One region of the Kribbella italica genome, then DNA from elsewhere that is predicted to be linked to it. Evidence: riboswitches for the same ligand, from Rfam matches in the RefSeq annotation. Region 1 holds a riboswitch; the other holds the start of a gene.
What was found. A riboswitch is a leader RNA that binds a small molecule or an ion and turns the genes downstream of it on or off. The one in region 1 is predicted to bind cyclic di-AMP.

Region 1 (7,602 bases):
GCGATCCCCGCAGCGTTCGGCGGCCGGACAAGCCGGTAGCCGTCGACGCCTGGCAGCCGCGTATCGGTGAACTCGACGCCTGGGTGAGCGAGGGCGGGGAGTGGATCGGCCGCGTGAAACTGCCGGACGGGCAGATCAAGTGGATCAGCCAACGTGAACTCCGCCCGGCCGAGGGATCACGGCAGGTCGGCCGTTCCCCCTCCGGCGGTGCCAGCTGATGCCCGGCGCGCTGCGTGAGGCAGTGATCACTCTGGTCGGCGGCGTGGCCGATCGACAGGTGTTCTACGTGTCTGATTGGGACGACCAACGGCGCGCCGCCGAGCGGATGGGGCGCACCGCCGACGAGTTCTGCGGCTGGCCCTTGGCCTACCGGCCTGAGGCCCCTGGCAGCAATCGGTGGGTATGGACCGGGGGTGCTGACTGGCCCAAGGCGAGAGCCGAGCGCCGGGCAGCCTGACTCCCCGTGAACGGCGGGCCTGCGCCTCCTGCGCTACTTGCTGGTGCCGACTGAGGTAAGTACTGGACGAATTTCAGCCCTCCTTCCAGAGCTTGCTCTCCCAGTAAAACGTGCCTTTGTACCGAGTCCACTGGACCGCGCCGCCGCCGCCGGGCAGCCAGAGGTCGGGCCTGTCCGAATTGTGAGGGCGGAGCAGACACTTCCCGTGGTAGTTGACCTTCGGCCACGCATCCCCCGTGCCGTCGATGTAACAACGCCAGTTGTACGTCCCGCCCTGTTTGAGGACGAAGTAGGTGTCCCATTCCTCCGCCGGCGCCGAGTCGCTCAGGTAGGTCGTGAACCTGTAGTTGCCAGCCGCAAGGTAGATCACGCGGGGGCTCGCTCCGGCCGGTAGGAGCGCAGTACCTGTCACAGCCTCGTTGGTGAGGTAGACGTCCCGCGAGATAACCGCGGGTCCGCCGGCGCTCAGGCTGGTCGCCTTGTCAGACGCGATGTCGTGTCCGCCGGCCGCCACCGCCGGTATACCGCTCACCAGCCCTGCCCCGAGCAGGGCCAAGACCAGGCCGGCAGCAACTCGTCGTCGAGTCTTCATCTGATCGTTCCTTTCGTCAGATCAGTCAAGGAGGACTGACCTCCTACCTGCTGAGATGGGTCTCGGTGCGCGAAAAGTTGGCTGACCTGGCGGAGACGCGATCCGTTCCAAGGCTCAGGCCGAAGGGATTTCGCTCGCGCCGGCGAACCGGCCGCCGTACGGCGACGTTTCCAGCTGATCACTGCCCGTACGCGGTCTGGTGACAATCTGAGTTCTGCAAGACACAAGCGCGCCCGTGGGCGCATTCTGGCGGTATGGCTCGGCGATGCGCCAAGTGTGATGGGGTCGATCTGCCGGAGCACGCACGTACGTGCCCGCAGCGGGATCCTCTCGTCGTGGCCCGGCGAGTCCGAGTCGTGGTGTGGCCTCGATTTGGCTGGTTGTCGATTCTCCGGGCACGACGTGGCTCCCCAGGCTCGCAGAACTGAGGCGCAGGCCCGGTTGCCGCCGGACCTGGCCGGCCCCGTCGAGGTCGAGCTAGCCAGGCTCACCGAGCACATCCCGGCGCCGGCGTCGATGCCTGGCGGGGCGCGCTACGAACCCAAGTTCGACGGCTACCGCGCGGTCGTCGTCCGGAGCGAGGCCGGCGCCCGAATCTGGTCGCGGCAGCGGCATGACCTGTCTGACCGGTTCCCTGACATCGCTGCCGCAGCCGAACGGCAACTCGCGCCCGGCGTCGTGCTCGACGGTGAGCTGACCATGCTGGTCGAGGGCAGGCTCAGCTTCGACGCGCTGCAACGTCGCATGGTCACCTCGCCGTCGAAGGCCCACGCGCTGGTGAAGTCTGTGCCGGCGGCATTCGTCGCGTTCGACCTCCTCGCGGTTGGTGGCGTCGATCTGCGCACCCAGCGCTGGACGGTGAGACGCGGGCGGCTGGAGCAGCTCGCCGATCGATGGAGGCCACCGTTGCAGATCTCGCCGGTAACCGACGATCTTGCTGAAGCGCAGGAGTGGTTCGACGTGCTGCCTGAAGCGATGGGGATCGAGGGCCTGGTGGTGAAGGCCGCGAACTCCCGCTACGTCCCCGGTCGGCGGGAGTGGCTGAAGGTCAAGCGCCGCGACTCCGTCGAAGTGATCGTTGGCGGCGTGATCGGCCCGATTGATCGTCCCGAGGTGGTGATCGCCGGCCGATACCGGGCCGGTGAATTCGTGATGGTGGGGCGGACGGTTCCACTCGGTGCTGCGGATTCTCGCCAGCTCGGCGCTGTGCTGCGTCCTGCGTCGCGCGGGCACCCGTGGCCGGACGAGATCGCGTCGGTGCGCTGGGGTGGCAAGGACTCAAAGAAGCCCCTGACCAAGGTCCGCCCTGACGTCGTGGTCGAGGTCCTGGCCGACGCCGCGATGCAGGCTGGCCAATGGCGCCACGGGCTGCGATACGTGCGGTACCGAGCAGACTTGAAGCCGGAGGAAGTTCCCACTCTCTGATGCTTCGGCGGCGGTCCAATACGATTCAAACCCGCTATTACAAACAGTATTCGTAGCGGCAATAGAAACATCGCCGAGTTACATAGCTTTGAGCGTCTCCTCCGGCGGATGCCGGCCACGTAGGACTCCCGTCCTGCGCCCTTACTCCTCAGTGGACAGTCCCCTGAGGAGTGCTAGAACCCCTTGCCAGTAAGGAGATGGAGTGAGCCTGGTGTCCACTCGTTGAGTGCTGCGCGTTGGCACAACGCAGCACAACACGACACAAGGTGGGCAGGTCCATCCCACATGCGCCGGACAGCATTCCGGCGCGTCGTGGCGTCCAGGCACAAGCACCTCGAGAATGGGTGTAATCTCGGCTGTTACCTGGACACAGAGTGTCCAACCGCAGGTGTGTCAACGCCGAGTCCTGCCAGGCGCACCCGCTCCCCTCGAAGAACCATGGCAGGAGTGGGGGACCCAGGATGTTGGGTCCCGGCCGTGAGTGGCCGGGTCCCTGGGGTGAAGTCCGCGGGAGCGGACCGGGCTATTGACTCTCAGCCCGAACCCGACAGCTAACTCCGCAGGCGTCTGGAGACAACCATGCCCAAGATCGAGCGTCGTCAGGAGACGACGCCCGCGTTACTGCCGGCCGGGAGCCAGCCGGCAGGACAGTTGGCGCGCCGACCGTGGAGGACGCTGCTGCCCTCCTGGTGGTTTGCGCTGAACGGATTAAGCGCGGTGCTCACCGGCGTCGGCTGGTGGACGCAGGTCAGAGCACCGGGCGCCACGGGCAATGTGAATGCGTTGTTTATTCACACCACCCTGGAGACCTTCCTGACCTACTGCGGCCTCGCCGCCGTAGTGGCTGGCGCACTGTTGAACGTAGCTGCGCAGTTGGTCCAGTATCGGACGTCGGCGGCCGAGATCTCTAGCCGTGAGCGAGAGCTTGCAGATCGAGAAGCTAGGCTTGCGGACCGCGAGGATGAGATCGATCGCCAGCAGACGGAGCTGGCGGACGTGATGCGCGCGCTTGAGGAGCAGATATTGCTCTCCAAAGTCGTGTTGCGGCCTCTAATCGGTACCTTGATCAGCCTCGGAAGCCTCGACCCGATGACGCTCCCGGACGACCAGAAAACCTTGCCGGCTCAGCTATACGGGCAAGCCCTGGTGACGATGCAATCGGGCATCGTCGAGTACCTAGGTGGGAGCGTCTCCGACGTCCGAGTCATCTATTGGCAGGTCGAGGGTCGCGCGCCCCACCGGTTACTCCGAGCCATCGACAAGCGAGGCGAGCGGAAGAAGCCGAGCTTGGTCATGCGAGAGGGCGACAACGCCCGCGGTGACGAGGCATTCCGAGCGTTGGATGCGAAGCAGCCCCGGATCTGGCATCTAGGCGAGGACGGCGCGCCATACGCATGGAACAAGCGGAAGGTGTGGAAGGCATTCGCCGCGTTGCATGTTTCCGGCGAGGAGGGTGACGTTTTCGGCATGGTGACCATCGACAGCCCGGACTGCGAGGCGATCACCGAAGACCATGTGCGGACCGCGCAGGTGATCGCGGATGCTTTCGCAGCCACCTGTGCGAACTACGCAAGGTTCGCTGACTACCCGACGGCCTAGTCGTCGGCCTTCTGGGGCGCCTTGTTGGGTGCGGGTCGAGGTCTCCGGGCCTCGGCCCGTACCTCGGCCCGTCCTCGCGCGAAGTAATCAGTGGGGTTCCGGGCAACTTGCTTGGCACGCTCGACGCTGCTGGTGTCCTTAACGACCTTCACGATGTGTCCCTACTCGGTCGGGTGTAGACAGCCTTACATGTGAGGCGGCTCAGCGACAGGCTATTTGGTGTGTCTATGTCCACAGAGGAAACGATCCACGGTTCAGCGTGCTACCCCCGTAGCTGATCGTTGCCGATCTGTGACACTGTCGTGCGCGATCTACTGGCGCACGGAAACTCGGCCAGCATCGACGGTCACCACCCGTCAACCTCCTCGACTCAATCCTCAACCGGAGGAAGGATTACCCAGGTGTAGACATCTCGCCGCGGGTCGTAGTCGCATTGGTACCAGACGTCGTTTGTCTCATCGTGCTCAAGTTTGCCCAGATCATCCTGTCCTCGGCAGGCGTCCGGGTCGGGAGTCTGTGACACGGAACTCTCACTCCTCAGCGGCGGTGAACTCAAGTTGTTCGGACTCAAGGCGGCCCATCCCACGGCGGCTATCAGCGGGAGTAGGCGGGATGTCGTCTCTTTCGATTTTGAAATGCTTGCCAAGTGTCTCCGTTTGCCCCTGGTAGTTCGATCCCAAGCCACCTTCGCCGTACAGCATGGTCGGCGGTTCGATCATGCGCTCGAAGGTCAGTTTGCAGACAGGTTGGCGATGTTCGATCATGAAGGCGACGTCGTGGGCGCGGACTTCCAACGCGGCAGTCGATCCTGCCCCGCGTTGTTCGGCGTTGTATCCGAAGCCGGGATCGAAGAACCCGGCATAGTGCGTCCGGAGTTCGCCGCTCGTTGGATCGTAGGCGGCCATCTCTGAGGCCAAGTGCGGTGGGATGGTGACCGCCTCGTGCGACATCAGGAGGTAGAAGCTGTTCGGTTGCAGAATGATGCGGTCGCCCTCCTCTCGAGCCACCTTGTCCCAGAACAGGTGAGGGTCGGACGCTCCGGATTTGCTCAGGTCAAGCAACGGAGCGCTGCTCCGCGCCCGCCATCCGACGCCTCTGCCTTTAGGGCCGCGCAGATTCAGGCCTAAAAACAGACCTGAGGACAGCTGTAGGTTTTTCGGGTTTACAGGCTTCCCCGCGACCGACAACAACGGACTCTCAGCATGTTCCCGCTTGATGTCCGCGTCGGAGAGTGCAGCGTCTCCGACAGACAGTCGCAGCTGATTGAGGGTGAGCCCGCGTCGAACTCTGATCGGAAAAGAGAGAGGGACAACTTCGAGGTAGAGACGGCCGGCATAGCCCGCTTGAATATCATCAAAGCGTGGGCCACGATCCGTGATCACGCGAGTAAAGACGTCGGCGCGCCCGGTCGAACTCTTCGGGTTCGCTCGTGCTCGCATTCCATGCGGCAGTTGGAGTCGCTCCATGAGCGGGATTACGTACGGAAGCCCGACCTCAAGCACCGCTCCGTCTTCACCAGTGAGATCCAGTTCGTATTTGCCGAGCTCGCGTAGTCGATCGTCCACTGTGTGGGTTCCGGGAAGGAAGCTGCACTGGATCCGGTGCGCCACGTCGCCAAGGCGTAGGTCGAGGCTCGCGGGCTGGATGTTGGCAGCCGGGATGTCCCCGCCGGGTGCACTGATGATGCCGTCCGCGATCGCCTTCTCTAGGTGCTGATTTGGCAGCACTCCATCCTTGCCCGCAGATAGGTCCACCATGACGCCCAGTCTCCTCCTTCGTGGTTCGTCGGAGTCTAGCGACACGACGCGAGCCTGGGCACGACGCAGGTCGGAGTTCAGACCGTCCTGCCGGTTCTGGTCCGGAGTGGAGGTCCGTCGGACACACGACGCCGGCTCGAATCCTTGGGAATCGGGTGTCATCGGAGAGTATCCGTTGCCTCACTCAACAGATCCACGGATTCCAATGGCCGCCAGTGCGGCCCTCCTTATCGATCGAAGGTGCACCAGGACCGGCACGCTCTCCGGAGCGCCTGCCCATGCCGGCTGCCGGCACAACCCAGCCCTTGGTAACCGACTCGATCTAGACCGGCGAACCCAGACACTAGAGCGGCGAGCGCCCATCCCAGGCATCTGACCACTGAGTAACCCGTCCGCCGGCCGCTCGATGATCCGGACCCCGTACTCCTCCCGTCAAGAGTGCTCTCCCTGGCCAAAGTGGAGGACCCGTCAACCTTGATCGAATCGAGCGGGCCAGGAGTTGACCGATGCGCGCAGTCTGCAGGCACGGCGATAGGTCCACTGCGTCATACGGACGTTGGAGACGAGTCAGGGGGCGGGTCCGCGGTTTGGGCTGCGTCTGGTGCCTGTTTCGGTGCGGGATGGCCGGGCCAGGCCGACGGAGCCTCTCGCTCGTCCCACAGCACTCTTCCTGTGAACTTGGCCTTGCTTAACAGCACGCGCGTATCGGATTGCCCACGACCCTCGCCGGCCTTCACGACAGCGGAGAACTGCACATGCGAGTGAGTGCTGGGCGTCGACCAACTCTCCTGATCCCACAGCATGTTCGGCGCCGAGACACCTACGGCAGACACGCGTCCACCAAGCGACCCTTCCATGACAACGGTCTCGGTAAGGAACTCCGCTTCGCGAAAGTCGATGATCGCTGAGTTGAATGCAGTCTCAAAGAATCGCACCTCCCCAGACTCGAATCGCGCACCGCGGAAATTAACGCTATTGGAGCCGTTGAATTTAGCATGATCAAAGCGGACGGTACCCCCTGCGAACCTGGCGCCCTTGAAAGACGTCTTCCACGACGTGAATGCAGCGGCGGTGAAGTCAACCTGGCCGTTAAAGACGGCCTCTTCAAAATCCGCAGATCTTTGACCGTCGAAGACAGCCATCTCGAAGGAAACGTCGCCCCGGAATGTGCACCCAGTGAACTTGGCGTCAGTAAGGCGTGCCCCGGCGAGCGGCAGATCACAGTCTGACCATGATCCGCCCGATGCTCCGGTCAAGCGGCGCGCAATCTCCTGGGTGATCACATTCCGGATCTCCGAGCGTTCTTGCTCCTTCAGTTCCTGTGGATCGTCCTCGTTGACCCGGAGCGACAGCAACCGGAGAGTCGCGCACAGCACATTTACGCAGACCTGACGCTGCGATGGCTCCCGTTGGCCCCAGTCATCGGCGAGTTGCGCGATCGCGTAGACGCCTGCAATCCGTATCGACGGCTCGGTGTGGCCCAACTGGTCGACCGCGGCACTAAATCGAGATCGGTAATCTGCGCGATCAGCCCGCTCTTCGGCGCTCTTCTCAAGATCTTGCTTCCGGGCCGCAAGATTGAGTTGCCGCTCAGTTGTCTGCTGCCGGCGATACGCGATCAACGCAGCCGAACCAATACCGACAAGCCCAATGATCGCGATTGTGCTACGTACGACGTCGTATAGTTGGCTCGATGGCAAGCTGAAGGTGCGTGGGTCCCACCAAACAACTCCATCTCCAACGGCAAGCCAGCCAGCGAGCGGCAGTCCTAC
Region 2 (22,313 bases), 270 kb from region 1:
GATGCCGGCGTTGCGGCGGGACCGGGAGGCGGCACTGCGGTTCTTCGCGGGTGGGCCGAGGCTCGTCCGCGAGCGGCGGCTGCGGCACGGCGTACGGGGTCGGGTGCTGGAGGTGGAGACCTACAGGCGGCTGGTGCGCGAGGAGATCGCTCCGGTGATCAAGGGGTGACCTCGGTCCAGCGCCACCAGGCGGACTCGCCGTCGATGTGGAGGAGGTACTCGGCGACGGGAGTGCCGTCGGGAGATTCCAGGGTGAGGGTGGCGCGGATCTGGGCGGTGGCGGCGGCCCAGGCTTCGTCGTTGGTTTCCAGCTCGGCGAAGAGGTGCTTCACCTCGTCGTAGGCCGGGGTGGGCTCGACGTGCGCCTGGAGCCAGGGGTAGTCGGCACCGACGACGACCAGGTCGGCGACCAGTTCGTCGCCACGCTTGAGGTGCCAGATCTGAGAACGGTCATCCACGGGATCGAGCCTAAGCGCTGTCAGCGGGCCGGGTAGGTTTTGGGTATGGCGCGGCGACTTGGAGCGGGGCAGACGGCTGAGGTTTACGTGGTGGACGTTCGGACGGGGGTGAGTCGGCTCGTCTTTGCGTCGCAGGAGATCCTGGTGGAGGCGCCGAACTGGTCGCCGGACGGGAAATGGCTGCTGCCGAACGGGGACGGGAAGCTGTTCCGGGTTTCGGTGGACGGCGGGGAGCTGGAGGAGATTCCGCTCGGGGGTGTGCCGCCGATCAACAACGACCACGTGGTCAGCCCGGACGGCGAGACGGTTTATGTCTCCGCTGAGGACGGGCACCTGTACGCCGTCACCGCCGGGGTCGCTCGGCGCGTGAGCAACGAGCGGGGCGCGGGGTTTCGGTACTACCTGCACGGGGTTTCGCCGTCCGGGTCGACCTTGGCCTACATCGGGATGGACAGCGCGCGGAACACGAATGTGTGGACGATTCCGGCGGCCGGCGGGATCGACGTACCGGTGACCGACGACGAGTTCGCGGACGACGGCGCCGAGTTCGGGCCGGACGGGGAATGGATCTACTTCAACTCGGAGCGGGCTTCGGCGAACGCGCAGTTGTTCCGGGTGGCCGGCGACGTGGTGGAGCAGTTGACCGACGACGAGCGGGTGAACTGGTTCCCGCACCCGGCGCCGGACGGGTCGGCGATCGCGTACGTGAGTTTCCCGCCGGGGACGGCCGGGCACCCGGCGGATGTCGAGGACGTGCGGGTCCGGCTGCTCGAGCAGGGCGAGATCCGGGAGATCGCGACGGTGTTCGGCGGGCAGGGGACGATGAACGTGCCGAGTTGGTCGCCGGACAGCCGGTTCTTCGCGTACGTCGCCTACCCGGTCCGATAACTCCTTCGCGGACGGCGCCGGCCGAGTTGTAGGTTCGCCCCATGGTGTCGGTGAAGCGGGTGTCGGCGGAGCACGCGGACGCGCTGCTGCGGTTCGAGCTGGAGAACCGGGCGTACTTCGCGCGGGTGATCCCGGACCGCGGCGACGCGTACTTCGCGGAGTTCGCCGACCGGCACGCGGCGGTGCTGGCGATGCAGGACGCCGGCACGGACCACTTCCACGTGCTGGTCGACGACGGGCAGATCCTCGGCCGGGTCAACCTGGTGAACATCGTCGACGGGTCGGCCGAGCTCGGCTACCGGATCGCGGAGTCGGCCGCCGGGCGCGGGTTGGCGACGTGGGGCGTGCGCGAGGTCCTCGGTACGCCGTACGGGCTCCGGCAGATCACCGCGCGCACCACGCTGGACAACCTCGCCTCGCAGAAGATCCTGGCCCGCGTCGGTTTCGTCCGCACCGGCGAGGTCGAGCTCAGCGGCCAACCCGGCTACAGCTATGTGCTGGCGACGCCCCAGGCGTAGGGCGCTCAACCAGAGATCACACGAGGGCTTCGGCTATTTGATCGGCCAGGTCGATGCCGACTCGGGGCTGGTGGTGGAGGCGTTCCCACAGGGCTGAGCTGACGGCTCGGGCCTGGGTGGCGCGGCGGGAGAGGTCGCGGTCGACGGCGGCGGCTTCGCTGTAGGTCGCGATCCGGCGGAGGAGGCCGGCGGACAGGTCGTCGGCGATCTCGTCGATGCGGTCGCGGACGATCGTGGCCGCGTCGAAGGCGGCGCTGCCGGCCAGGCCCTTGGGGTCGATGACGAGCCAGGGTTCGCGGTCGGCGCGCAGGACGTTGGCGAAGTGCAGGTCGCCGTGCAGCATCGTGTCGGTTTTGTCGTCCCCGAAGGCGGCGATGGTCTCCAGCGCGGCATCGATGAGGCGAGCGGGCAGCGGATTGCCCAAGTGTTTGCTTTGGGCAAGCATTTGACGGGACCAGCCGGCCAGTGTCGAGGTCAGGCGCGGGATCTCCGGAGGAGCCGGTACGGCGAGCCGCCGGGCCAGCTCGCCGGCCACCACCCACGGATCATCGGTTGCCGAGGACAACGTCTCCCCCGAGATCCGCTCCAGCAGCATGGCGAAGTCCGCGTCGTCCCGCTCGAGCAGCCGGACCGCGCCCGCACCCGACCACGCGGCCAGGGCGGTCGGCTCGTAGCGGTTGCCCGGGTGCGGGAACGACAGCTTCAGTACGACGCGCGCCCCGTCGCGCAGCGCCGGGACGATCAGCGCGACCTGGCCGTGGACCGCCGGCCCGGTCGGCGTACAGCGCCATCGCCCGAGGTGGTGCTCGGTGAGGCCGGGGAGATGTTCGATCCAGGTCCGGCCGGGAGCACCCTCTCGGGCGATGGTCTGCTCGGCGAAGGCGGCGGGAATCACCCGCACAATCTATGCGGCGGCCGCGGCTTCCGTCAGTTGCTCGGCGGTGGGCTGGATCTGCGGCGTCACCATCGTGACGACCACGTTCGCGACGGCGAAGAACGCCGCGATCAGCATCCCGCGCTGGAAGCCCTCGACGAGAGCCTGCTGCTGGGCGACACCAGAAGCCAGGGCGTCCGTCGTACGGGTGATGGACAGCGTGGTGACAATGGCCAGCCCGAGGGCGCCGCCGACCTGGTACATCGTGGTCACCGCGCCGGAGGCCGCTCCGGCCTCGTGGTGCTCGACCTCGGAGACTGCCGCGATCTGCGCCGGTACGGCGACGCCGATGATGCCGAGCCCGAACAGGACGAAGCCGGGCAACAGCTCAGCGGCGTACGCACCGCTGGCATCCGCACGGGACAGCAGGATCAGCGCGGCCAGGCTCAGCACCGAACCGCCGAGTTGGACCGTGCGGGTCCCGACCTTCTGGACCAGCTGTGACGCGGCGACCGCTCCGAGTACGGCGGCGAAGCCCATCGGGAGGAAGTGCACGCCGGCCTGCAAGGCGGAGTCGCCGCGGACCTGCTGCAGGTAGATCGCGGTCAGGAAGAACATCGACAGGAAGCCCGCGCCGTTCAGCGCCAGCGAAACACTGGAGACGCTCAGCGCTCGCGAACGGAACAGCTTCAGCGGCACCAGCGGCGCCTTCGACCGGGACTCGACCAGCACGAAAGCCCCCAGCAGCACCACTCCGCCGATCAAGAACCCGAGCACCTCGAAAGATCCCCACCCACGAGGCTCGGCGCGGACCACGGCGTACACGATGGCCAGCAGACCACCGGTCCCCAGTACGGCGCCCGCGGTGTCGAAGCCGCGCGGCCGGTCCTCGTTGTGGCGCATGTCGGGCACGAAGACCGGGATCAGCGCGACCAGCGCGAGCACGATCGGCACGTTGACGAAGAAGACCCACTGCCAGCTGAGCGAGTCGACCAGTACGCCGCCCGCCACGACCCCGAGCGTGCCACCGAGTCCGGCCAGGCCACCCCAGACGCCCATCGCGATGTTCCGCTCACGACCGTGCGCGAAGGTCATCGTGAGGATCGCCAGCGCGGCCGGCGAGAGCAGCGCGCCACCAAGTCCTTGCACAGCACGCGCCCCGATCAAGAACTCGGGCGTCGTCGCCAGCCCGCCGACCAGCGAGGTGACGCCGAACAGCAGGAGCCCCGCGACGAAGACCCGGCGCGGGCCGAGCAGGTCGGCCATCCGGCCGCCGAGCAGCAGGAAACCGCCGAAGAGCAGGGTGTACGCGCTGATCACCCATTGCAGCGTTTCGGCCGAGAACCCGAGATCGGCCTGGATGTCGGGCAGCGCGACGTTCACGATCGTCACGTCGAGCACCACGATGAACTGCGCCAGGGCCAGCACCGCCAGGGTGGCCCAGGGACTGCGTTGCTTCACAACTACCTCACAGGAGTCTACGTCGTACGTATACGCTGTATGCTGACGTCGTACACGCTAGGTCTACGGTGTAAACTTGTCAACATGCCCACCCTCACGAAGCGGCTCGACCCCACCCAGGTCGTCGACAGCGCACTGGAGCTCGCCGACACCGAGGGCCTGGACGCGGTCACCCTCCGGCGGCTCGCGCAGCTGCACGAGGTGACGCCGATGGCGCTCTACCGGCACTTCAGCGACAAGAACGACCTGCTCAACGCGCTCGGCGACCGGCTGCTCGCCAGCATCGAGCTGCCGGAGCGGTCGGACCGGCCGTGGGACCAGCGGCTGCACCAGATGCTGACCGCGTTCGTCGACGCGCTGCGGCCGCACCCGCGCGTGGCCGGGCTGACCCTGGGCCGGATCCTGATCGCCGAGCCCGGCCTGGAGATGGCCGAGCGGACGATGGAGCTGCTGGTCGAGGGCGGCTTCGACACCGACTACGCCGCCGAGGTCGGCCGCCAGTCGATCTGCTCGCTGATCACGCTGGTCACCACCGAGCCCGGCTCCGGCGAGGACCCCGAGCCGGTCGCCCGCGAGCAGGCCTTGCGGGTCAAGCGCGCCGCGCTCGGCGCTCTGGACCCCAAGCGCTACCCGCTCATCACCAGCGCTGCCGACACCCTGATCTGCCCGACCTCCACCGACCAGTACTACGCCCTCGGCGTCGACCTGGTCGTCGCCGGCATCCGAGGCGTCCGCGGCGCATGACCGTCAGCGTCCTGACCTACCTCGAGCAGACCAGCCCGTACGACGTCCGCCCGGCCAAGAACGACACCGCCGAGGTCCGCCGGGTCGAAGAGGTCTCCCCCGAGTTCGCCCGCTACTTCTACAGCTCGGTCGGCGGCGACTGGCACTGGACCACCAAGCTCGAGTGGGACTGGGCCCGCTGGATCCAGCACCTGACCCGGCCGGCCTTCGAGACCTGGGTCGCGCACACCGGCGGCGTACCGGCCGGCTACATCGCCCTGAAGGGCGAGGGCACCGAGGTCGAGGTGGAGAACTACAAGGCCCGCGGCATGCGGCCCTACAAGACAGAGCAGGAGGAGCGCCCGGACGCCGACGGCCCGCCGCCTGGTCCGTGGCCCGGGGCTAATCGGTCAGCTGCTCTTTGAGGTCGCCCAACTGGTCGGCGAAGCCGGCTGCCTCGATCTGCTCGACCACGGCAGCGGCCGGGCCGCCGGTGCGGATCAGTAGTTCGGTCAGGTAGAGCAGGACCGGCAGGCGCTCCTCGTCCGTGGCGTCGGGGTGCCGACGGAGGGCTGCTTCGAGAACGCGGATCCCCGCCGCCTCGTCGCCGCGCGAGTCGGCCTGGCGGGCGGCGTTCAGCAGGGCCCGCTCGAACCGGTCGCCGGTCTCGGCCTCCTCGGCGACCGCGCTGATCCGCAGCCAGTTGCCGGCCGGGTCGATGACGGAGAAGCCCGCCCCCGCGCCCTGCTTGCGGCGCGGCCGGGTGATCCGCGGCAGCCCGGCGATCGGCAGCTTCCCGTACGCCGTACGCAGGCCGGCCGCGAACTCGTCGTACAGGGCCTGGGTGTCGGGGACCGCGACGATCACGCTGAACAGGGAGTTCTCCACGTCGTACGCGGGCAGGCCGAAGAACTGCAGGTCGAAGCCGTCGTCGCGGGTCACGCCGAGGCACGGGTACGGACGGTCCTGGCGGTAGGTCAGCCGGAAGCCGAGCGCTTCGTAGAACGGCACCACGTCGTCGAGCTCGCGACAGGGCAGCAGCGGAATCGTCCGGGCGCTCATGGCGCACATCGTACCGTACACCGTACGACTCAGCGGGTTCCCGGCCGGTCGGGCGACACGAAGTGAGCCGAGGGCTACGCTCCGAAGGGTCGTCAGACCATCACACGGGAGGTTCCTTATGGCGGGCAAGTTCGAGCTGTACGAGGACAAGTCGGGCGAGTTCCGGTTCCGGCTCAAGGCCGGCAACGGCGAGGTGATCGCGACCAGCAGCGAGAGCTACAAGACCAAGGCCTCGGCGCTGAACGGGATCGAGTCGATCAAGAAGAACGCCGGCGACGCGAAGGTCGACGACCAGACCTCCTGATCCAGGCGGCGGCAGGGGCTCGTCGAGTCCCTGCCGCCGGTCCGTCGCTACCGCGCCTGCTCGAAGACCACCTCGCGGACCTCGACCCCGAGGCCCTCGATGCCGGCGTCCGGGATCATCGCGGCCAGTTCCTCGACCCGCGCGCGCGACGCGCACTCCAGCAGGTAGTAGCCGGCCAGGAACTCCTTCGCCTCCACGAACGGCCCGTCCGTCACCGCCGGGACGCCGTCGCGCACCTTGACCACCGAGGACTTGGCCGGCTCGGCCAGCGCGACCGTGCTGTGGAACTCGCCGGACTCCTGGACCGTGGCCAGGAACTTCCCGTGCCCGCTGAAGACCGCCTGCTGCTCGGCCTCGGTCAGGGCGCTCAGCACGTCGGGGTTGATGTTCAGCACTACCAGGTACTTCACGAGTGTCTCCTCCGGTTTCGGCTCCCGGAGTGGGAACCGCTCGTCATCAGTACGGAGCCGCCTCGCCCTTCTTGACATGCTACGAACTCTGGCGGCCACCCGAGTGGTTGTGGCACGGTGAAGTCTCGGAAAGCCGGTTTGCTGGGGGAGCCGCGAACGGCTTTGGGGGATTTCTGATGCGTCGCGCCGTCTTGTCCTGTCTCGTGCTCGCCGCCGCGCTGCTGGTTCCGGCCAGTCCGGCGCAGGCCGCCACGATCACCGTCACCACCACCGCCGACGTCGTCAACGGCGCCGACGGACTCACCTCACTCCGGGAGGCGGTCAGTACGGCGAACGCGGCCGCGACTCCCACGACGATCACGCTCGCCGCCTCCGCGTCGTACGGGCTGAACCTGTGCGGCGACAACGACACGAACGCCTCCGGCGACCTGGACAGTACGTCGGCGCAGCCGCTCACCATCGACGGCAACGCCTCGACGATCGACCAGAACTGCGCCGGCGAGCGCGTGCTCGACGCCATCGACTCGGACGGCTCGATCGCCTTGCAGGAGGTCACTTTGACCGGTGGGGACGACGTCGACGGCGCCGCGCTGCGGCACAACGGCGACGCCTCGCTCACCGACTCCACGGCGACCGGCAACAACGCCGGTACGGGCAGGGTCCTCGCCAGCTCGCTCGGTGGCGCAGTGCTCGACCTGACCGACTCCAGCATCCACGACAACACCGGTACGGGTGTGGCGCTGTCGTTGGGCACGGTGCACCTCACCGATACGACGGTCGCGAACAACACCGGTCGCGGGGTCGGCCTGACCGACGGAGCCCTCACGGTGACCGCCTCGACGATCAGCGACAACGGCGGTGACGGCGTACGGACTACTGGGCAGGGCTCTGGTCTGTTCACTCTTACTAATACGACTGTCGACAACAACGGCGGCACCGGAGTCATCTGCTCGGCCTGCGGCGACCTCACTGTCACCGGCTCGACCATCACCAACAACCACCCGGCCGGGACGAGTCAGGGCGGCGGCGTGCAGGTGCTGTTCGACCAGGACGCGCCGGCGGACCAGCCGGTCGTCACGGTGACCGAGTCGACGATCTCCGGCAACTCGCGGACCGGTGCGGGCGGCGGTATCAGTACCGGCATCATCGAGAACAGCGGTGGTCCTCCCCCGGCGCAGATCCACGTCGTCCGCTCGACCATCAGCGGCAACACGGCGTCGGGCGTCGCGGACAGCCAGGGTGGCGGCATCTCCGCGCTCACCGGCGAGGTCCGGGTCGACAACTCGACCGTGACGGGCAACAGCGCGGACGCCGCGGGTGGTGGCATCTACACGCTCGCCCACGACGTCCACCTGCGCCACGCGACGGTCTCCGGCAACACCGCGGGCGGAGTGGGCGACAACGTGGCGACCAGCGCCGGGCTGCAGACCTTCGGCTCGATCCTGGCCGGCGGTGGCGGCACGAGCGACTGCGGCATCGAGCTGGCGACTACTTCTACTGGCTACAACCTGGACGGCGACGGCAGTTGCTCGCTGGCAGGCACCGGCGACCAGAGCAACGTCGGCAGCCCACAGCTGGGCGCACTGGCCGGCAACGGCGGACCCACGCAGACCATGCTGCCGCTGGCTGCTTCGTTGGCGAACGGACTGGTCCCCGCGGCCGCGTGCACTGTACTTACTACGGACCAGCGCGGCACCGCCCGGCCACAGGGCACCAACTGCGAAGCCGGAGCCGTCGAGGTCACCGAAGCGCCCTCTGCTCCCAGCTGCACCCACACCGGCACGAACGGCAGCGACCTGCTGATCGGCACCCCGGGCAACGACGTCCTGTGCGGTCTGAAGGGCGACGACCTGCTGCTCGGCGGTGGCGGCAAGGACATCCTGTACGGCGGCAAGGGCAAGGACCTCCTGATCGGTGGCCCCGGCAAGGACGTGCTCGACGGCGGGCCGGGCAAGGACTTCTGCCTGGGGATCGGAGACACGCTGATCTCCTGCTAGACAAGGTAGTTTCAGCCCATGCTGACCTTCGACGACGTACAAGCAGCCGCCGACCGGATCGCGGGAGCGGCACACCGTACGCCGGTGCTGACGTCCCGCACGCTGAACGAACGGGTCGGCGCGGAGGTGTTCCTCAAGGCCGAGAACTTCCAGCGGATCGGGGCGTTCAAGTTCCGGGGCGCGTTCAACGCGGTGAGCCGGCTGACCGAGGAGGAACGGGCCCGCGGCGTCGCGGCGTTCTCGTCGGGCAACCACGCCCAGGCGGTCGCGCTGGCGGCTCGGCTGGCCGGGACGCGGGCGGTGATCCTGATGCCGGCCGACGCGCCGCCGACGAAGGTCGCCGCGACGCGCGGGTACGGCGCGGAGGTGATCCACTTCGACCGCTACACCGAGGACCGGGCGGCCCTGGCGGCGAAGCTGTCGGAGGATCGCGGGCTGACGCTGATTCCGCCGTACGACCACTACGACGTGATGGCCGGGCAGGGCACGGTCGCACTCGAGCTGATCGAGGAGGTCGGTCCGCTCGGCGCGCTGCTCGTCCCGGTCGGGGGTGGTGGGCTGATGGCCGGCTGCGCGACCGCGGCGACCGTCCTGTCCCCCGGCATCCGGATGATCGGCGTCGAGCCGGCCGCGGGCGACGACCACGCCCGGTCGCTGGCAGCCGGGCACCGGATCGAGATCGCGGTGCCGCGGACGATCGCCGACGGCCAGGCGGTCTCGATGCCGGGCGAGCTGACGTTCGTGGTGAACCAGCGGCTGGTGGAGGAGTTCGCGCTGGTCTCCGACGACGAGATCCGGGCCGCGATGGCGTTCGCGTTCGAGCGGCTGAAGGTGGTCCTGGAGCCGAGCGGCGCGAGTGCGCTGGCGGCGTTGCTGGCCGGCCGGGTGGAGGGCCTCCCGGAGCGGGTCGGAGTGGTGCTTTCAGGCGGGAACGTGGGCCTGGAGAGGTTCCTGGAGCTGCTCGGCGAAGGGCAGGCTGGGTACTGACTGTGCCCGTTGTCACACAGCGCGACCTTGGACTGTGACCCAGGTCACCAAAACCGGCTGCGCGGACGCCTGAACGACGCTCAGACACGCTCAGGACACCTGATGTTCAACACCAGTCGCTGACCCGTCAGAGAGCCACTCAGGGCCTTTTGAGAGGGTCCCTGTGGATTTGAGGGTTTGCGCCGTGATCGTTCTGTTATACAGTCGTCGGCGGTTCGACAAATTAGACGAACTGCAGGTGTGTCAACGCCGAGCTCTGCCAGGCGCACCTGTTCCCCTCGAACAACCATGGCAGAGGTGGGGGACCCAGGATGTTGGGTCCCGGCCGTGAGTGGCCGGGTCCCTGGGGTGAAGTCCGCGGGAGCGGACCGGGCGATCGACTTCCAGCCCGAACCCGACAGCTAACTCCGCAGGCGTCGGGAGACAACCATGCCCGTCACTGCCCGACGGACAGCGCTTCTGCGCGCCGTCACCACGAGCGAATCCAGTACCCGGCCGACCGGACGGACGCTGGCCAAGCACCGCAAGACCAGCAAGCCCTCGGCTCCCCGGGCCGCGGCAGCCGTCCTCTCGGTCGGCCTGGCCGTCTCCGGTGGAGCGGCGCTCAGCGTCGTCGCACCGGCCGACACCGCCCACGCGGGAACCTCGAAGACCTCCTCGGCCGCCTGGGCCCGGGGCAACAAGGCGATCAGCACCAAGCCGCTGCTGCGCTACGGCGACGCCGGTTCGGCCGTTCGTTACGTCCAGCGCTCCCTCGACGTCCCGGCCGGCGGCTGGTACGGCTCGGCCACCCGCACCGCGGTGGCGAACTTCCAGCGCCGCGTGGGCCTGCCCCGCAGCGGCTCGATGACCGTGAACACCTGGCGCTCGCTGTTCTACGCGGCCAGCCACGGTCTGCTGCACGGCGGCTCCGGCAAGGCGACGACGTTCCAGGCCAAGGTGCTGAAGGAAGCCGCGAAGCTCAAGGGCACGCCGTACCGCTACGGCGGCACGACGACCAGGGGCTTCGACTGCTCGGGCTACACCGGCTACGTCTACAAGAAGGCCGGCAAGAAGCTGCCCCGCACCTCGCGCCAGCAGTACAGCGCCACCAAGCACATCAGCCGTAAGGCGGCCAAGCCGGGCGACCTGGTGTTCTTCAAGAGCGGTGGCGGCGGCGTTTACCACGTCGGCATCTACGCCGGCGCGAACACGCTGTGGCACGCCTCGAAGCCGGGCAAGCCGGTCGCGAAGGCGAAGATCTGGAGCTCGAACGTGGCCTTCGGCCGCAAGTGAGGCTCCGGACCGGGTCCTGACCCGGTCCAGACCGTCAGCGAGACCGGATCCCCCCTCCGGTCGCTGACCTGAAACCGGCCGTGCGTCGCCGCCCCACCCCTCCGGCGGCGCACGGCCGGTTTCCTTTTGTTGATACCGCCTTTATTCGTCCAGGAGCCCGGCGTCGTGGGCCAGGATCGCGACCTGGACCCGGTTGGTGGCGTTCAGCTTCACCAGCACCCGCGAGACGTGCGCCTTCACGGTCGCCTCGCTCATGAACAGCGTCTTGCCGATGTCGGCGTTCGACAGCCCCTTGGCGACCGTCGCGAGCACCTCGCGCTCCCGGTCGGTGAGCGCGGTCAACCGCGCCCGCGCGTCCCGCTGCCGGTCCGTCCGCGGGTCCGCCGCGAAGTGCCCGATCAGCCGCCGTGTCACCGCCGGCGACAGCATCGCCTCGCCGGCCGCGACCACCCGGACCGCCTGTACCAACTCCCGCGGCGGCGTGTCCTTCAGCAGGAACCCGCTCGCCCCCGCCTGTAGCGCGCGGAACACGTAGTCGTCCAGGTCGAACGTCGTCAGGACGACGACCTTCGGCGGATCCGGCAGCGCCTGGATCTCCCGCGTCGCGGCCAGCCCGTCCAGCCGGGGCATCCGGATGTCCATCAGGACGACGTCCGGCCGGTGCTCGCGGACCATCGCGGCCGCGTCGGCACCGTCCTCGGCCTCGGCGACCACCTCGAGGTCCTCGTCGGACTCCAGGATCATCTTCAGCCCGGCCCGGACCAGCGCCTCGTCGTCCACGATCAGCAGCCGTGTCATGACTCTCCTTCTCTGCCGTCCGACCACGGCAGCCAGGCTTCGACCCGCCAGCCGCCGTCCGGCGTGGGTCCGGCGGTCAGCTGACCACCGGACAGAGTGACTCGCTCGCGCAGCCCGACCAGCCCGGCGCCCGAGCCCGGGAGCAGTGAACCAGCCGCGACCGGTCGCACGTTCGTCACCCGGACGGTGACGCCGTCGCCTTCCGCACCGCGGACCACGACCTCGGTGGTCGCGCCGCGCGCGTGCTTGTGGACGTTCGTCAGCGACTCCTGGACGAGCCGGTAGACGGTCCGCCCGACCAGCGGCGGCACGCCGTCCGGCAGGTCCAGCGCGCTGCGGACGTCCACGCCGGCCGCTCGCGAGTCGCCGACCAGCCGGGCCAGGTCGGACGCCTTCGGCACCGGCGCCAGGTCGGCGCCGTCCTCGCTCACGTCCGCCTTGAGCACACCGAGCACCTCGCGCAGGTCCTCCATCGCCTGGCGCGCGGTCTGCCGGATCAGCCCGGCGGAGCTCTCCACCTTCTCCGGGCCGACCGCGGGGTTCACCTCGAGGCCACCGGCGTGCAGCGCGATCAGCGACACCTTGTGGGCGAGTACGTCGTGCATCTCCTGGGCGATCCGGGCCCGCTCACCCAGCTTGGCCTGCTCGGCGCGCAGCTCCCGCTCGGCCTCGGCCCGCTCCGCCCGGTCCCGCAGCGACACCATCAGGTCGCGCCGCGCTCCGACGTACGCGCCGACGGCGACCCAGCTGCCGACCAGGAAGGGCCCGGTGAACAGCAGCACGTACGGGTCGCCGCCGTCCTGCCAGGTGCTCGCGACGTACGCCGCGTAGCCCGCAAGACTCAGTACGGCGAGCCAGACGTCCCGGCGACGAATCGCCAGCGTCAGCAGCGCCAGCCCCATCGGGACGAAGATCTGCCCGCCGGCCATCGCCAGGATGCCGATCACGGTCACGGTGATCGGGTACCTGCGCCGCCACCAGAGCACGAGCGAGGCGATCACCCCGATCGCCAGCACCACCCAGCTCTTGGTGATCCAGCCCCTCGACCCGCTCGTGCTCGCCGCCTGGGCCACGATCGTCAGCAGGCTGAACCCGATGTACAACAGGTCGCGGAAGCGCGGGGCGTGCCGGACGAACCAGTCGTACCACCGGCGCACCCGGCGGTACGGCCGGCGGAGCCAGCTGAACCGCTCGGGCGCCCGTTGCACTCCGTCAGCCTAGGGTGTGTCGCCCAATCCCCCGCCGTAGCGAGCAGGTGCCCGGTGCGGTAGCTCGGTGCGCGGGAGACGAGCGCTGCGATGCGAAGCATCGTGAGCTTGGCTCCCGTGCAGCGAGATGCCGTGCCGGGTGCCGCGCAGTAGGCGGGGGATTGGGCGACACACCCTAGCGCTGGGTCATACCTTTCGTCCCCCTCACGGGGGTCCTGGAGTAGCGGTGGTGGCGACTTTCGTAGGGGGCCGGTCGAGACGGTCGGTCGATGTGGCGCGGGGGTCCGGCGGGCGAGAGTAGTGGACATGATCACCGTCGAGAACCTGAGCAAGCGGTACGGCAGCACCACGGCTGTCAGCGATGTCTCCTTCACCGTCCAGCCCGGCAGCATCACCGGCTTCCTCGGGCCCAACGGTGCGGGCAAGTCGACCACGCTGCGGATGCTGACCGGGCTGACCCCGGCGAGCTCCGGCACCGCCACCATCAACGGCAAGCGGTACGCCGACCTGCCGAACCCGGGCCGGGTCGTGGGCGTCATGCTCGACGCCGCGGCGCAGCACCCGGGCCGCACCGGCCGGGAGACGCTGGCGCTCAACGCGAGCGTGCTCGGCGTACCGAAGGCCCGCGCGGACGAGATGCTCGAGGCCGTCGGCCTCACCAGCGCCGCGAAGCGCCGGGTCGGGCAGTACTCGCTCGGCATGCGGCAGCGGCTCGGCATCGCCAACGCGCTGCTCGGTGACCCGGCGGCCCTGATCCTGGACGAGCCGGCCAACGGCATGGACCCCGAAGGCATCCGCTGGATGCGCGGCCTGCTGCAGGACTTCGCCGCCCGGGGCGGCACCGTGATCCTGTCCAGCCACCTGCTGGGCGAAGTACAGGCGACCGTCGACCGGCTGGTCGTGATCGGTGGCGGCCGGATCGTCGCCGACGGCTCGCTGGGTGAGCTCCTGGCCGGCAGCGGCACGCTGGTCCGCGGCCTGGACCCGATCGGCCTGAACCAGGCCCTGACCGCGGCCGGGCTGAACCTGGAGCCGCTGCAGGACGGCTCGCTGCGCGTCGACGCCACCGCCGAGCAGGTCGGCCGTGCGGCCGCCGCCGCGGGCCAGATCCTGCTCGAGCTGCGCGAGAGCGACAGCGCCGGCCTGGAGGAGCTGTTCTTCCAGCTGACCACCCCGACCGCCGTCGCGGCCTGACCACTTCTTCCACCAGGAGCTTTCTGACATGACTGTCACCGAAATGACCACTCCGGCACCCGCCACGACCACCGGTAAGCACCGGGCCGACGCCGTGTCGACCAGCCTGCCGCCCGCGCGCGGCCAGTCCTTCGCCAAGCTCGTCGGCATCGAGCTGCGCAAGTCCGTGAACACCCGCAGCGGCCGGGTCCTGATCCTGGCCATCCTGGCCATCGCGATGGCCGCCCTGGTCTGGGAGCTCACCCACCTGGGTGACGGGCCGGCCCGGTTCGACGGGTTCCTCGGCGCCGCCTCGACCGGCGTACTGCTGATCCTGCCCGTCATCGGTGTGATGGCGATGACGAGCGAGTGGACCCAGCGGACCGCGCTGACCACGTTCACGCTGTCGCCGCGCCGGGTCCGGGTCCAGCTGGCCAAGTTCGCCTCCGCGGTGGTGCTGAGCGCCGTCGTACTGACCGCTACCGCTGTCCTGGCGCTGGCCGCGACCGCGCTCGGTGGAGCCGTCGGCGGCGACGGTACGACGTACGCCGGGATGGGTGGAGCGCTCGCCGGTGCCTACCTGAGCACCGCGCTGAACGTCCTGATGGGCGCCGCCTTCGGTGCCGTCATCGCCCAGACCGCGGCCGCCGTGCTGGTCTTCTTCGTGGCGCCGACCGCCTGGTCGCTGGCCGGGCCGGCGCTGTTCAAGGACAACGCGGACTGGCTGGACGTGTTCGGCGCCTTCGGCCGGATCGCGGAGCGTGACCTGCAGGGCATGGTGCCCGAGACGCTCACCGCGGTCGCGGTCTGGGTCGTCCTGCCGACCATCGCCGGACTGTGGGCAAGCTCACGTCGCGAGGTGAAGTAGACAGCGCTTCCGAGCGCAAAAGACGCGGTGGGCCTGACCGGTTTGAGGGGACCGGGCAGGCCCATCGGACTGTCATCGGAGGACTTGGGGCGTCCGACCAGGGGGCGGTGCGTGTGTCGATCCCCGGCTCCGGGTAACCTAGAACCACGATTACTGACGACTGATCCGTGGGCGCCACGCTGCGTACCCGGTTGACTTGTGCGAGGGGGTCGACGCTATGGGGCGCGGCCGTGCAAAGGCCAAGCAGACGAAGGTCGCTCGCGACCTGAAGTACCGCACCTGGGACACCGACCTGGACCAGCTCAAACGAGAGCTGGCCGGCGGGGACGAGGGTGGCGGTACCCGTTCTGCAAACGGTGACGCCGACACAGACGCCGGCGATGACGCCGACGACTACCACCCCCGTCGGTAAAGCAACAGCAGCTTCAGTGACTGGTCCAAGCGCCTAGGCGCCTGGACCAGTCGGCTGTGCTCGATCGACGGAGTTCGTCACACCGGTACCGCAGGTCATGTCAGCCTGCCGTTTTGCCGTCGCCGGTGTGGCTCGCGATGCCTGTCTGCTCAGGTGGCGCTCACCCGCGGTGAACGCCACCTGAGCAGAAGTACGCCTGGACCGTGCGGCGCTTCGCCGTCCCCAGGCGCGGATCAGCTCGCGTAGTCGCCCTGCAGCTCGACGCCGGTGCTGCCGGTGCTGACCTCGCCGCAGACCCAGGCGGGGATCTCCCGCTCGGCCAGGACGGCGATCGCGCGGTCCGCCGCGGCCGGGTCCAGGACCGCGACCATGCCGACGCCCATGTTCAGCGTCTTCTCCAGCTCCAGCCGCGGTACGTCGCCGAGCTGCCCGACCAGGCCGAAGACCGGCGCCGGCGTCCAGCTCGACCGGTCGATCCGGACCGCGAGCTCGTCCGGGATCACCCGGGCCACGTTCGCCGCGAAACCGCCGCCGGTGATGTGCGACATCGCGTGCAGCGGGCGGTCGCCGTCGGCGTTCAGTGCCCGGATCAGCTCGAGGCAGTGCTTGGCGTAGACCCGGGTCGGGGTGATCAGCGTGTCGCCGAGGGTGCCGCCGAGCTCGGGGACCTCGCGGTCGAGCTGCCAGCCGGCGCGGTCGAAGAAGACGTGCCGGACCAGGGAGTACCCGTTCGAGTGCAGGCCGGACGAGGCCATCGCGACGACGACGTCGCCGGCCTTGACCCGCTCGGCGCCGAGCAGTTCGTCGGCCTCGACCACACCGGTGGAGGCGCCGGCGACGTCGTACTCGTCGGGCTCGAGCAGGCCCGGGTGCTCGGCGGTCTCACCGCCGACCAGCGCCGTACCGGCCTCGACGCACGCCTCGGCGATGCCCTTGACGATCTGCGCGATCGTCTCCGGGACCACCTTGCCGGTGCAGATGTAGTCGGTCATGAACAGCGGCTCGGCGCCGCAGACCACCAGGTCGTCGACGACCATGCCGACCAGGTCGAACCCGATCGTGTCGTGCCGGTCCATCTTCTGCGCGATCGCGACCTTGGTCCCGACGCCGTCGGTCGACGTCGCCAGCAGCGGCCGCCGGTACGCCGTCAGCGCGGTCGCGTCGAACAGCCCGGCGAACCCGCCGAGGCCTCCGACCACCTCGGGACGGGTCGCCTTGGACACCCACTCCTTCATCAGCTCGACGGCCCGGTCCCCGGCCTCGATGTCGACTCCGGCGGCGGCGTAGCTCGCGCCCTGGCTCACGGTGTTCTCCTTCGTCGGCGGGACGGCGTCCCGGAAGTACGTCGTACGGCGAACCTGCCGGCCGTCGCTCGGCCTCTGGTGGGCATCCGCAGGTCGCCACGACCGAGGCGCTGCCGGGCTCGATCACGGCCACCGGCCGACCACTCCCTGGTGAGGGACTGGTCGACTCGGGCCGGCGCGATCATCGGGGTGACTACGGGCGGGAGAGCGCGTCCGCGGCGCCGGCGCCACCGGCGACCGAGGCCAGGCCGTCGACGTCGGTGACCGGAAGCTCCAGCAGGTGCTTGCCGATCCGCTCCGGGTCCGGCAGCTCGACCGGGTAGACCCCGTCGAAGCAGGCCCGGCAGAGCTTGTCCTTCGGCAGCGTGGTCGCCTCGACCAGCGTGTCCAGGTCGATGTACCCGAGCGAGTCGGCGCCGAGCGAGCGGCAGATCTCCTCGGTGTTCAGGCCGTTGGCGATCAGTTCGGCCCGGCTGGCGAAGTCGATGCCGTAGAAGCACGGCCACTTCACCGGCGGCGCGGTGATCCGGACGTGGATCTCCTGCGCACCGGCCTCGCGCAGCATCTTGATCACCGCGCGCTGGGTGTTGCCGCGGACGATGGTGTCGTCGACCACGACCAGCCGCTTGCCCTCGATCACCTCGCGCAGCGGGTTCAGCTTGAGCCGGATGCCGAGCTGCCGGATGGTCTGGCTGGGCTGGATGAAGGTCCGGCCGACGTACGCGTTCTTGACCAGGCCGGCGCCGTACGGGATGCCGGACTCCTCGGCGTACCCGATCGCGCCCGGTACGCCGGACTCCGGCGTCGCGATCACCAGGTCGGCGTCGGCCGGGTGCTCGCGGGCCAGCCGGCGGCCGATCTCGACGCGGGTCGAGTGGATCCGCTGGCCGGAGATCTGGGTGTCCGGGCGGGCCAGGTAGACGAACTCGAACAGGCAGCCCTTGAGGTCCGGCTCCGCGAACTTGGTGGAGCGCAGACCGTCCTCGTCGATCGCGACGATCTCGCCCGCCTCGACCTCGCGGACGAAGCTGGCGCCGACGATGTCCAGCGCGGCAGTCTCGCTCGCCACGACCCAGCCCCGCTCGAGCCGGCCGAGCACCAGCGGGCGGATGCCCTGCGGGTCGCGCGCGGCGTACAGGGTGGACTCGTCCATGAAGACCAGGCTGAACGCGCCCTTGACCTTCGGCAGCACGCGGGCCGCGGCCTGCTCGAGCGTCAGGTCCGGGTACGCCGCGAGCATCGAGGTGAGGATGTCGGTGTCGGAGGACGCGCCGTGCTTGGCGTTCGCCTTCGCGTGCTCGACCTCGAGGTCGAGCCCGAGATCCAGGGAGTCGCTGCCGTCCAGCGTGGCCGCGAGGTCACCGGTGTTGGTCAGGTTGCCGTTGTGCGCGAGCGCCACCGACCCGGTCGCGGTGGACCGGAACGTCGGCTGCGCGTTCGCCCAGACGCTGGAACCGGTCGTCGAGTACCGGCAGTGCCCGACGGCGATGTGCCCCCGCAGCGACGCCAGGGTCGCCTCGTCGAAGACCTGGCTGACCAGGCCCATGTCCTTGTAGACCAGGATCTGACTCCCGTTGCCGACCGCGATCCCGGCCGACTCCTGCCCTCGGTGCTGCAGAGCGTAGAGCCCGAAATAGGTGAGTTTGGCGACCTCTTCCCCAGGAGCCCAGACTCCGAAGACGCCACAGGCGTCCTGCGGACCCAGATCCTGCGGGTCGAGATCATGAGTGAGCCGACCATCGCCACGAGCCACGGCAGCAGTCTACGGGACGGTTTTCACCAGCAGACCAAGCAGTAGCCGGTCGGGTCATCACTGACCGGCGGTTCCTCTCGAGCTGCCGCGGATCCGGCGGTCAGCCCCAGCAGCAGCATCGCTGAAACCGACACCGCCAGAAACCTCTTGATCACAGTGTGTCCCCTCCGAAATAATCCAAACCCATCTACTGAGCGCGCTAAATCGACGCACCCTGTATATGGTCGGTTCCAAACGAGTGTTGGAAGGGTTGTGGAAAGTGCTGGAACCGCTGGGTCTGGACGAGGCGACCTCGGCGGTCTACCACGCCCTCCTCCGCGCCCCAGACAGTACGCCGGAGCAGATTGCCGCGCTAGTGAATAGGTCATTGACCGAGGTTCACCAGCTAATGGACGAGCTGCGCAAACTCGACCTCCTGGTTCCGACCTGGACCAACCCCGACGTCGAGCACGCCGTGCACCCCCGGGTCGGCCTGGCCGGCCTGGTCGAGCGCCGCCGCAGCGAGCTCAACCGGATGCTCGGCGAACTGGCCGAGGCCTCGGCGACCGCCGAGGTGATGGCCGAGCAGTACAACGAGCTGCTCACCTCGCGCACCAGCGGCGACGTCGAGTTCCTCAAGGGCCGCGCGAACGCGTCCCGCCGCATCGAGGAACTGGGCGCGAAGGCCAAGGACTGTTTCTGGGGCCTGATCCCTGCTCACGTCGACGACATCGTCGCCCCGCCGGAGGAGTCGCCCGACCTGCCGCTGCTCGATCGCGGGATCAAGATGCGCAGCGTCTACCTGCAGAGCATGACGATCTCCAAGCCCGGCCTCGAGTACGCCGCGTACATGCACAAGCGCGGCAACGAGGTCCGGGCCACCCCGACCCTGCCGCTGCGCCTCCTGATCATCGACCAGGAGATCGCGATCATGCCCCTGAACCCCGCCGTGGAGAGCGCCGGCGCGGTCATCCACCGCAGCCCCGCCGTCCTCGCGGTGGCCCTCGCCCTCTTCGACTCCTACTGGTCGCGCGCCACCGACCTCTTCGCCCCCGAGGACCGCGACAACGAGTCTCCCCTGACGCCCCACGAGGCCGAGGTCCTCCGCCTCCTCGCCGGAGGCGCCAAGGACGAGCAGGTTGCACGCCTCCTGGGCATCTCCCTCCGCACCGCCCGCCGTATCACCGCAAACCTCTCGGACCGCCTGGACGCAACGTCCCGCTTCGAGCTGGGAGTAGCCGCCGCCAAGCGCGGCTGGGTCTAGCCGACGGATGTACGAGTCGCTGGGCGTCACCGAACTCACGCTGCGCATCTATCGTCATCTGCTCGACCAACCAGACGCTGAGAGCGCAGCGCTGGCTGCCGCGGCAGCCTGCGCGCCGGACGAGGTCGCTCCCGCGCTCAGCAAGCTCCGTGAACTCAAGCTCCTGATCCCTCGCTGGACCGGAGGCGGCGCGGAGTACGCAGTTCATCCGAACGTCGGCTTCAAACTGCTCGCGCGGCAACGCCGGCAGCAACTCGACGCGTTCACCGAGGAATTTCGGCGGGACGAGGCCGAGGCCGAATTGCTGGTGCAGCGGTACACCGACTTTCAGCGCCACAAGCACGCTCAAGACATTGAGATCGTCGAGGGCCGGGAAAAGACCCACGAGCGAATGGAGCAGTTCCAACTCCAAAGATCCATCTGGGGATTCAACCCCACCACGAAGGATGACGGTTTTGGTGCGCCGGAGGATTCCCCGGACCGCCCGTGGCTCGAACGGGGAATCAAATACCGGATCATCTATCTGGCTACGGCGTGGAAAGTGCCGAGATTTGCCGAGAACTGGCGCTGGATGCACAGCTACGGTGCAGAGAGCAGAGTGGTGCCGAGCCTGCCGATGCGGATGATGATCATGGACGGCGCGGCCGTGGTGATGGCACTCGACCCCGACGATCACTCTCGGGGGATCGTGGTACACCACAGCCGGAGTGCCGTGCTGCTGGCCACCGAGCTGTTCGAGAGCTACTGGGCACGGGGCGAACTGCCGCCGCAACTGCGCGATGACGCGGCGTCTTCGGGGGAGATCAGCGCTCAGGAATCCGCGTTCCTCGCGTTGCTGGTGCAGGGGGCAACCGACGAGCAGGCCGGGCGGAAGCTCGGCGTATCTCTGCGGACCGTGCGGCGGATGGCGGCGAAGCTCGGGGAGCAGGTGGGGGCTTCGGGGCGGTTCGAGCTGGGGGTTCGGGCGGCTCAGCGGGGATGGGTGCGGTAACCCGTGGAATTGACCGTCGGGTATTTGTGGACTGGACCGGTTCAGGTGCACCAGCCGTGGCGGGGTGTTGTCAATGGGTTGTGGTCGCGGCAGAAAAGTGCGGGCGGGGTGAGCCATTCCACACCGTAGGGGAAACGGGGCGGCGCGGTCGGGAGTGGGATCGCCAGGGCGAGTGCAAGGGTCGCGACGAGTGCCGGCAGCGGGGCGGACCGGAGGGTGGTCATGGTCGGCGGCTCCTTTCGGGCATGACTAAGCGCACGGCAATAGCCGCGAGCGTTCGTGCGGGGGTTTTGCGCAGCTAATCGAGCCGGCGGAGTGGGCGCTCCGAGCGCCTCCCCAAGAGGCTATTTCCGCCCGGGAGGACCAGCAAGACTCCCGCCCGGCCGCATGGTGCATTGGCACCACGCGGCCTCCCGCCGCGGACACGGACCTGGTCGGCCGCACAGGGCGCGGGCACGGACCTGGTCGGCCACGCAGGGCGCGGGTTCCAAGGGCGCGGTGAGGCCGCGTCAGGGCGGCGGGACCTGCAGGAGTGGGTGGGCAGCGCGTACGTGCTCGGGTACGGCGGTTTCGTGCTGCTCCGTGGTGGTCGGAGGGTCCTGGGCTGCCCGGTGGTCCGCTGACGGCGCCTGCGCGTCGACGCGGGCTGCGGCGTACGCGGCTTACAGCGGGAGGATGCGGCCGGTGCGGGCTGGGAGGGTTACCTCGGCGGCTTCGAAGAGGGGGGTGCCCTGGTGGGAGATGACCAGGGACTGGTCGATGGGGCTGACGTTGAGGGCGTGGAGTAGGCGGGTGCCGGTGGGGGTGGTGGTTGAGGTGAGGACGATGCCGGGGGTGGTGGCGTTGTGGGTGTGGCGGGGGGTCGCGCCGAGGCGGGCGAGGAGGGTGGTCCAGAAGGGGAGGTGGGCGGGGTAGTCGCAGGTGAGGATCAGCGCGTGGCCGTCTCCGGCATGGACTTCTACCCCCACCGGGGACTTGGAGGAGACGTCCGCGGCGAAGACCTCGTGGGTGACCCGGGCGGCGGGCGAGTGCGGCGGGGTGGCCGGGGGCGCGCTGGTCGCGGGCTGAGCGGGCTGGGTGAGGGTGAGGGGTTGGAGGACGCCCACGCGGACTTCGGCGGTCGCAGTGGTCCAGGGGGCCGCCTGGACTGACGGGAAGTAGTGGGGACTGCCGTTGACCAAGTCACCGGGAGCCAGGGACAGTGCGTCGGCGAGGACCGTGCAAGGCGTGCCCTCGGGGGTTTGGGTGGGGAGGGCGCCGACCAGGAGGAGGCGGCCGCCGGCGTGGACGTGGTCGGCGAGGCGTTGTTGGACTTCTGCGGAGAGCCACGGGGTGGAGGCCAGGCAGAGGACCTGGGAAATGGTGAAGTCCGACTGGAGGTTCACCGCGGGGAACGAGAAGCCGGCGAGCAGGAGGGAGCGGGCGAGGACGTCGCGCGGGCCCATGCCGCGGAAGCGTTCCAGGTTGGCGACCTGGTCGCGGCGTACGTCGTCGCCGGGGTGGCAGTACTCGGTCAGGTAGTGGTCGGGGACGAAACCCAGGACGACATCGTCGAACTCTTCGTCACTGTCGGCCAGGACGTCACCAAAAGACCGGACATCGGCGA

Region 2: another riboswitch for cyclic di-AMP. It lies ahead of HDA39_RS33275 (C40 family peptidase); the one in region 1 lies ahead of HDA39_RS34470 (hypothetical protein).

What each region holds. Positions count from the first base shown of each region.
Region 1 is NZ_JACHMY010000001.1:7,400,849-7,408,450, forward strand. It holds gene HDA39_RS34455 (hypothetical protein) at 1-218, shown strand, start outside; gene HDA39_RS34460 (hypothetical protein) at 531-1,049, opposite strand; gene HDA39_RS34465 (ATP-dependent DNA ligase) at 1,491-2,474, shown strand; cyclic di-AMP (ydaO/yuaA leader) riboswitch at 2,862-3,054, shown strand; gene HDA39_RS34470 (hypothetical protein) at 3,054-4,073, shown strand; gene HDA39_RS34475 (2'-deoxycytidine 5'-triphosphate deaminase) at 4,604-5,830, opposite strand; gene HDA39_RS34480 (pentapeptide repeat-containing protein) at 6,376-7,602, opposite strand, start outside.
Region 2 is NZ_JACHMY010000001.1:7,128,449-7,150,761, reverse strand. It holds gene HDA39_RS33340 (GIY-YIG nuclease family protein) at 1-169, shown strand, start outside; gene HDA39_RS33335 (hypothetical protein) at 159-458, opposite strand; gene HDA39_RS33330 (TolB family protein) at 549-1,346, shown strand; gene HDA39_RS33325 (GNAT family N-acetyltransferase) at 1,388-1,864, shown strand; gene HDA39_RS33320 (aminoglycoside phosphotransferase family protein) at 1,881-2,759, opposite strand; gene HDA39_RS33315 (MFS transporter) at 2,769-4,199, opposite strand; gene HDA39_RS33310 (TetR/AcrR family transcriptional regulator) at 4,284-4,943, shown strand; gene HDA39_RS33305 (hypothetical protein) at 4,940-5,347, shown strand; gene HDA39_RS33300 (VOC family protein) at 5,325-5,984, opposite strand; gene HDA39_RS33295 (YegP family protein) at 6,103-6,288, shown strand; gene HDA39_RS33290 (YciI family protein) at 6,336-6,698, opposite strand; gene HDA39_RS33285 (right-handed parallel beta-helix repeat-containing protein) at 6,875-8,695, shown strand; gene HDA39_RS33280 (pyridoxal-phosphate dependent enzyme) at 8,714-9,682, shown strand; cyclic di-AMP (ydaO/yuaA leader) riboswitch at 9,926-10,112, shown strand; gene HDA39_RS33275 (C40 family peptidase) at 10,112-10,957, shown strand; gene HDA39_RS33270 (response regulator) at 11,099-11,755, opposite strand; gene HDA39_RS33265 (histidine kinase) at 11,752-12,963, opposite strand; gene HDA39_RS33260 (ABC transporter ATP-binding protein) at 13,270-14,157, shown strand; gene HDA39_RS33255 (ABC transporter permease) at 14,186-15,004, shown strand; gene HDA39_RS33250 (DUF3073 domain-containing protein) at 15,222-15,416, shown strand; gene purM (phosphoribosylformylglycinamidine cyclo-ligase) at 15,650-16,720, opposite strand; gene purF (amidophosphoribosyltransferase) at 16,914-18,473, opposite strand; gene HDA39_RS33235 (helix-turn-helix transcriptional regulator) at 18,862-19,716, shown strand; gene HDA39_RS33230 (response regulator transcription factor) at 19,724-20,707, shown strand; gene HDA39_RS33225 (beta-galactosidase) at 21,370-22,313, opposite strand, start outside.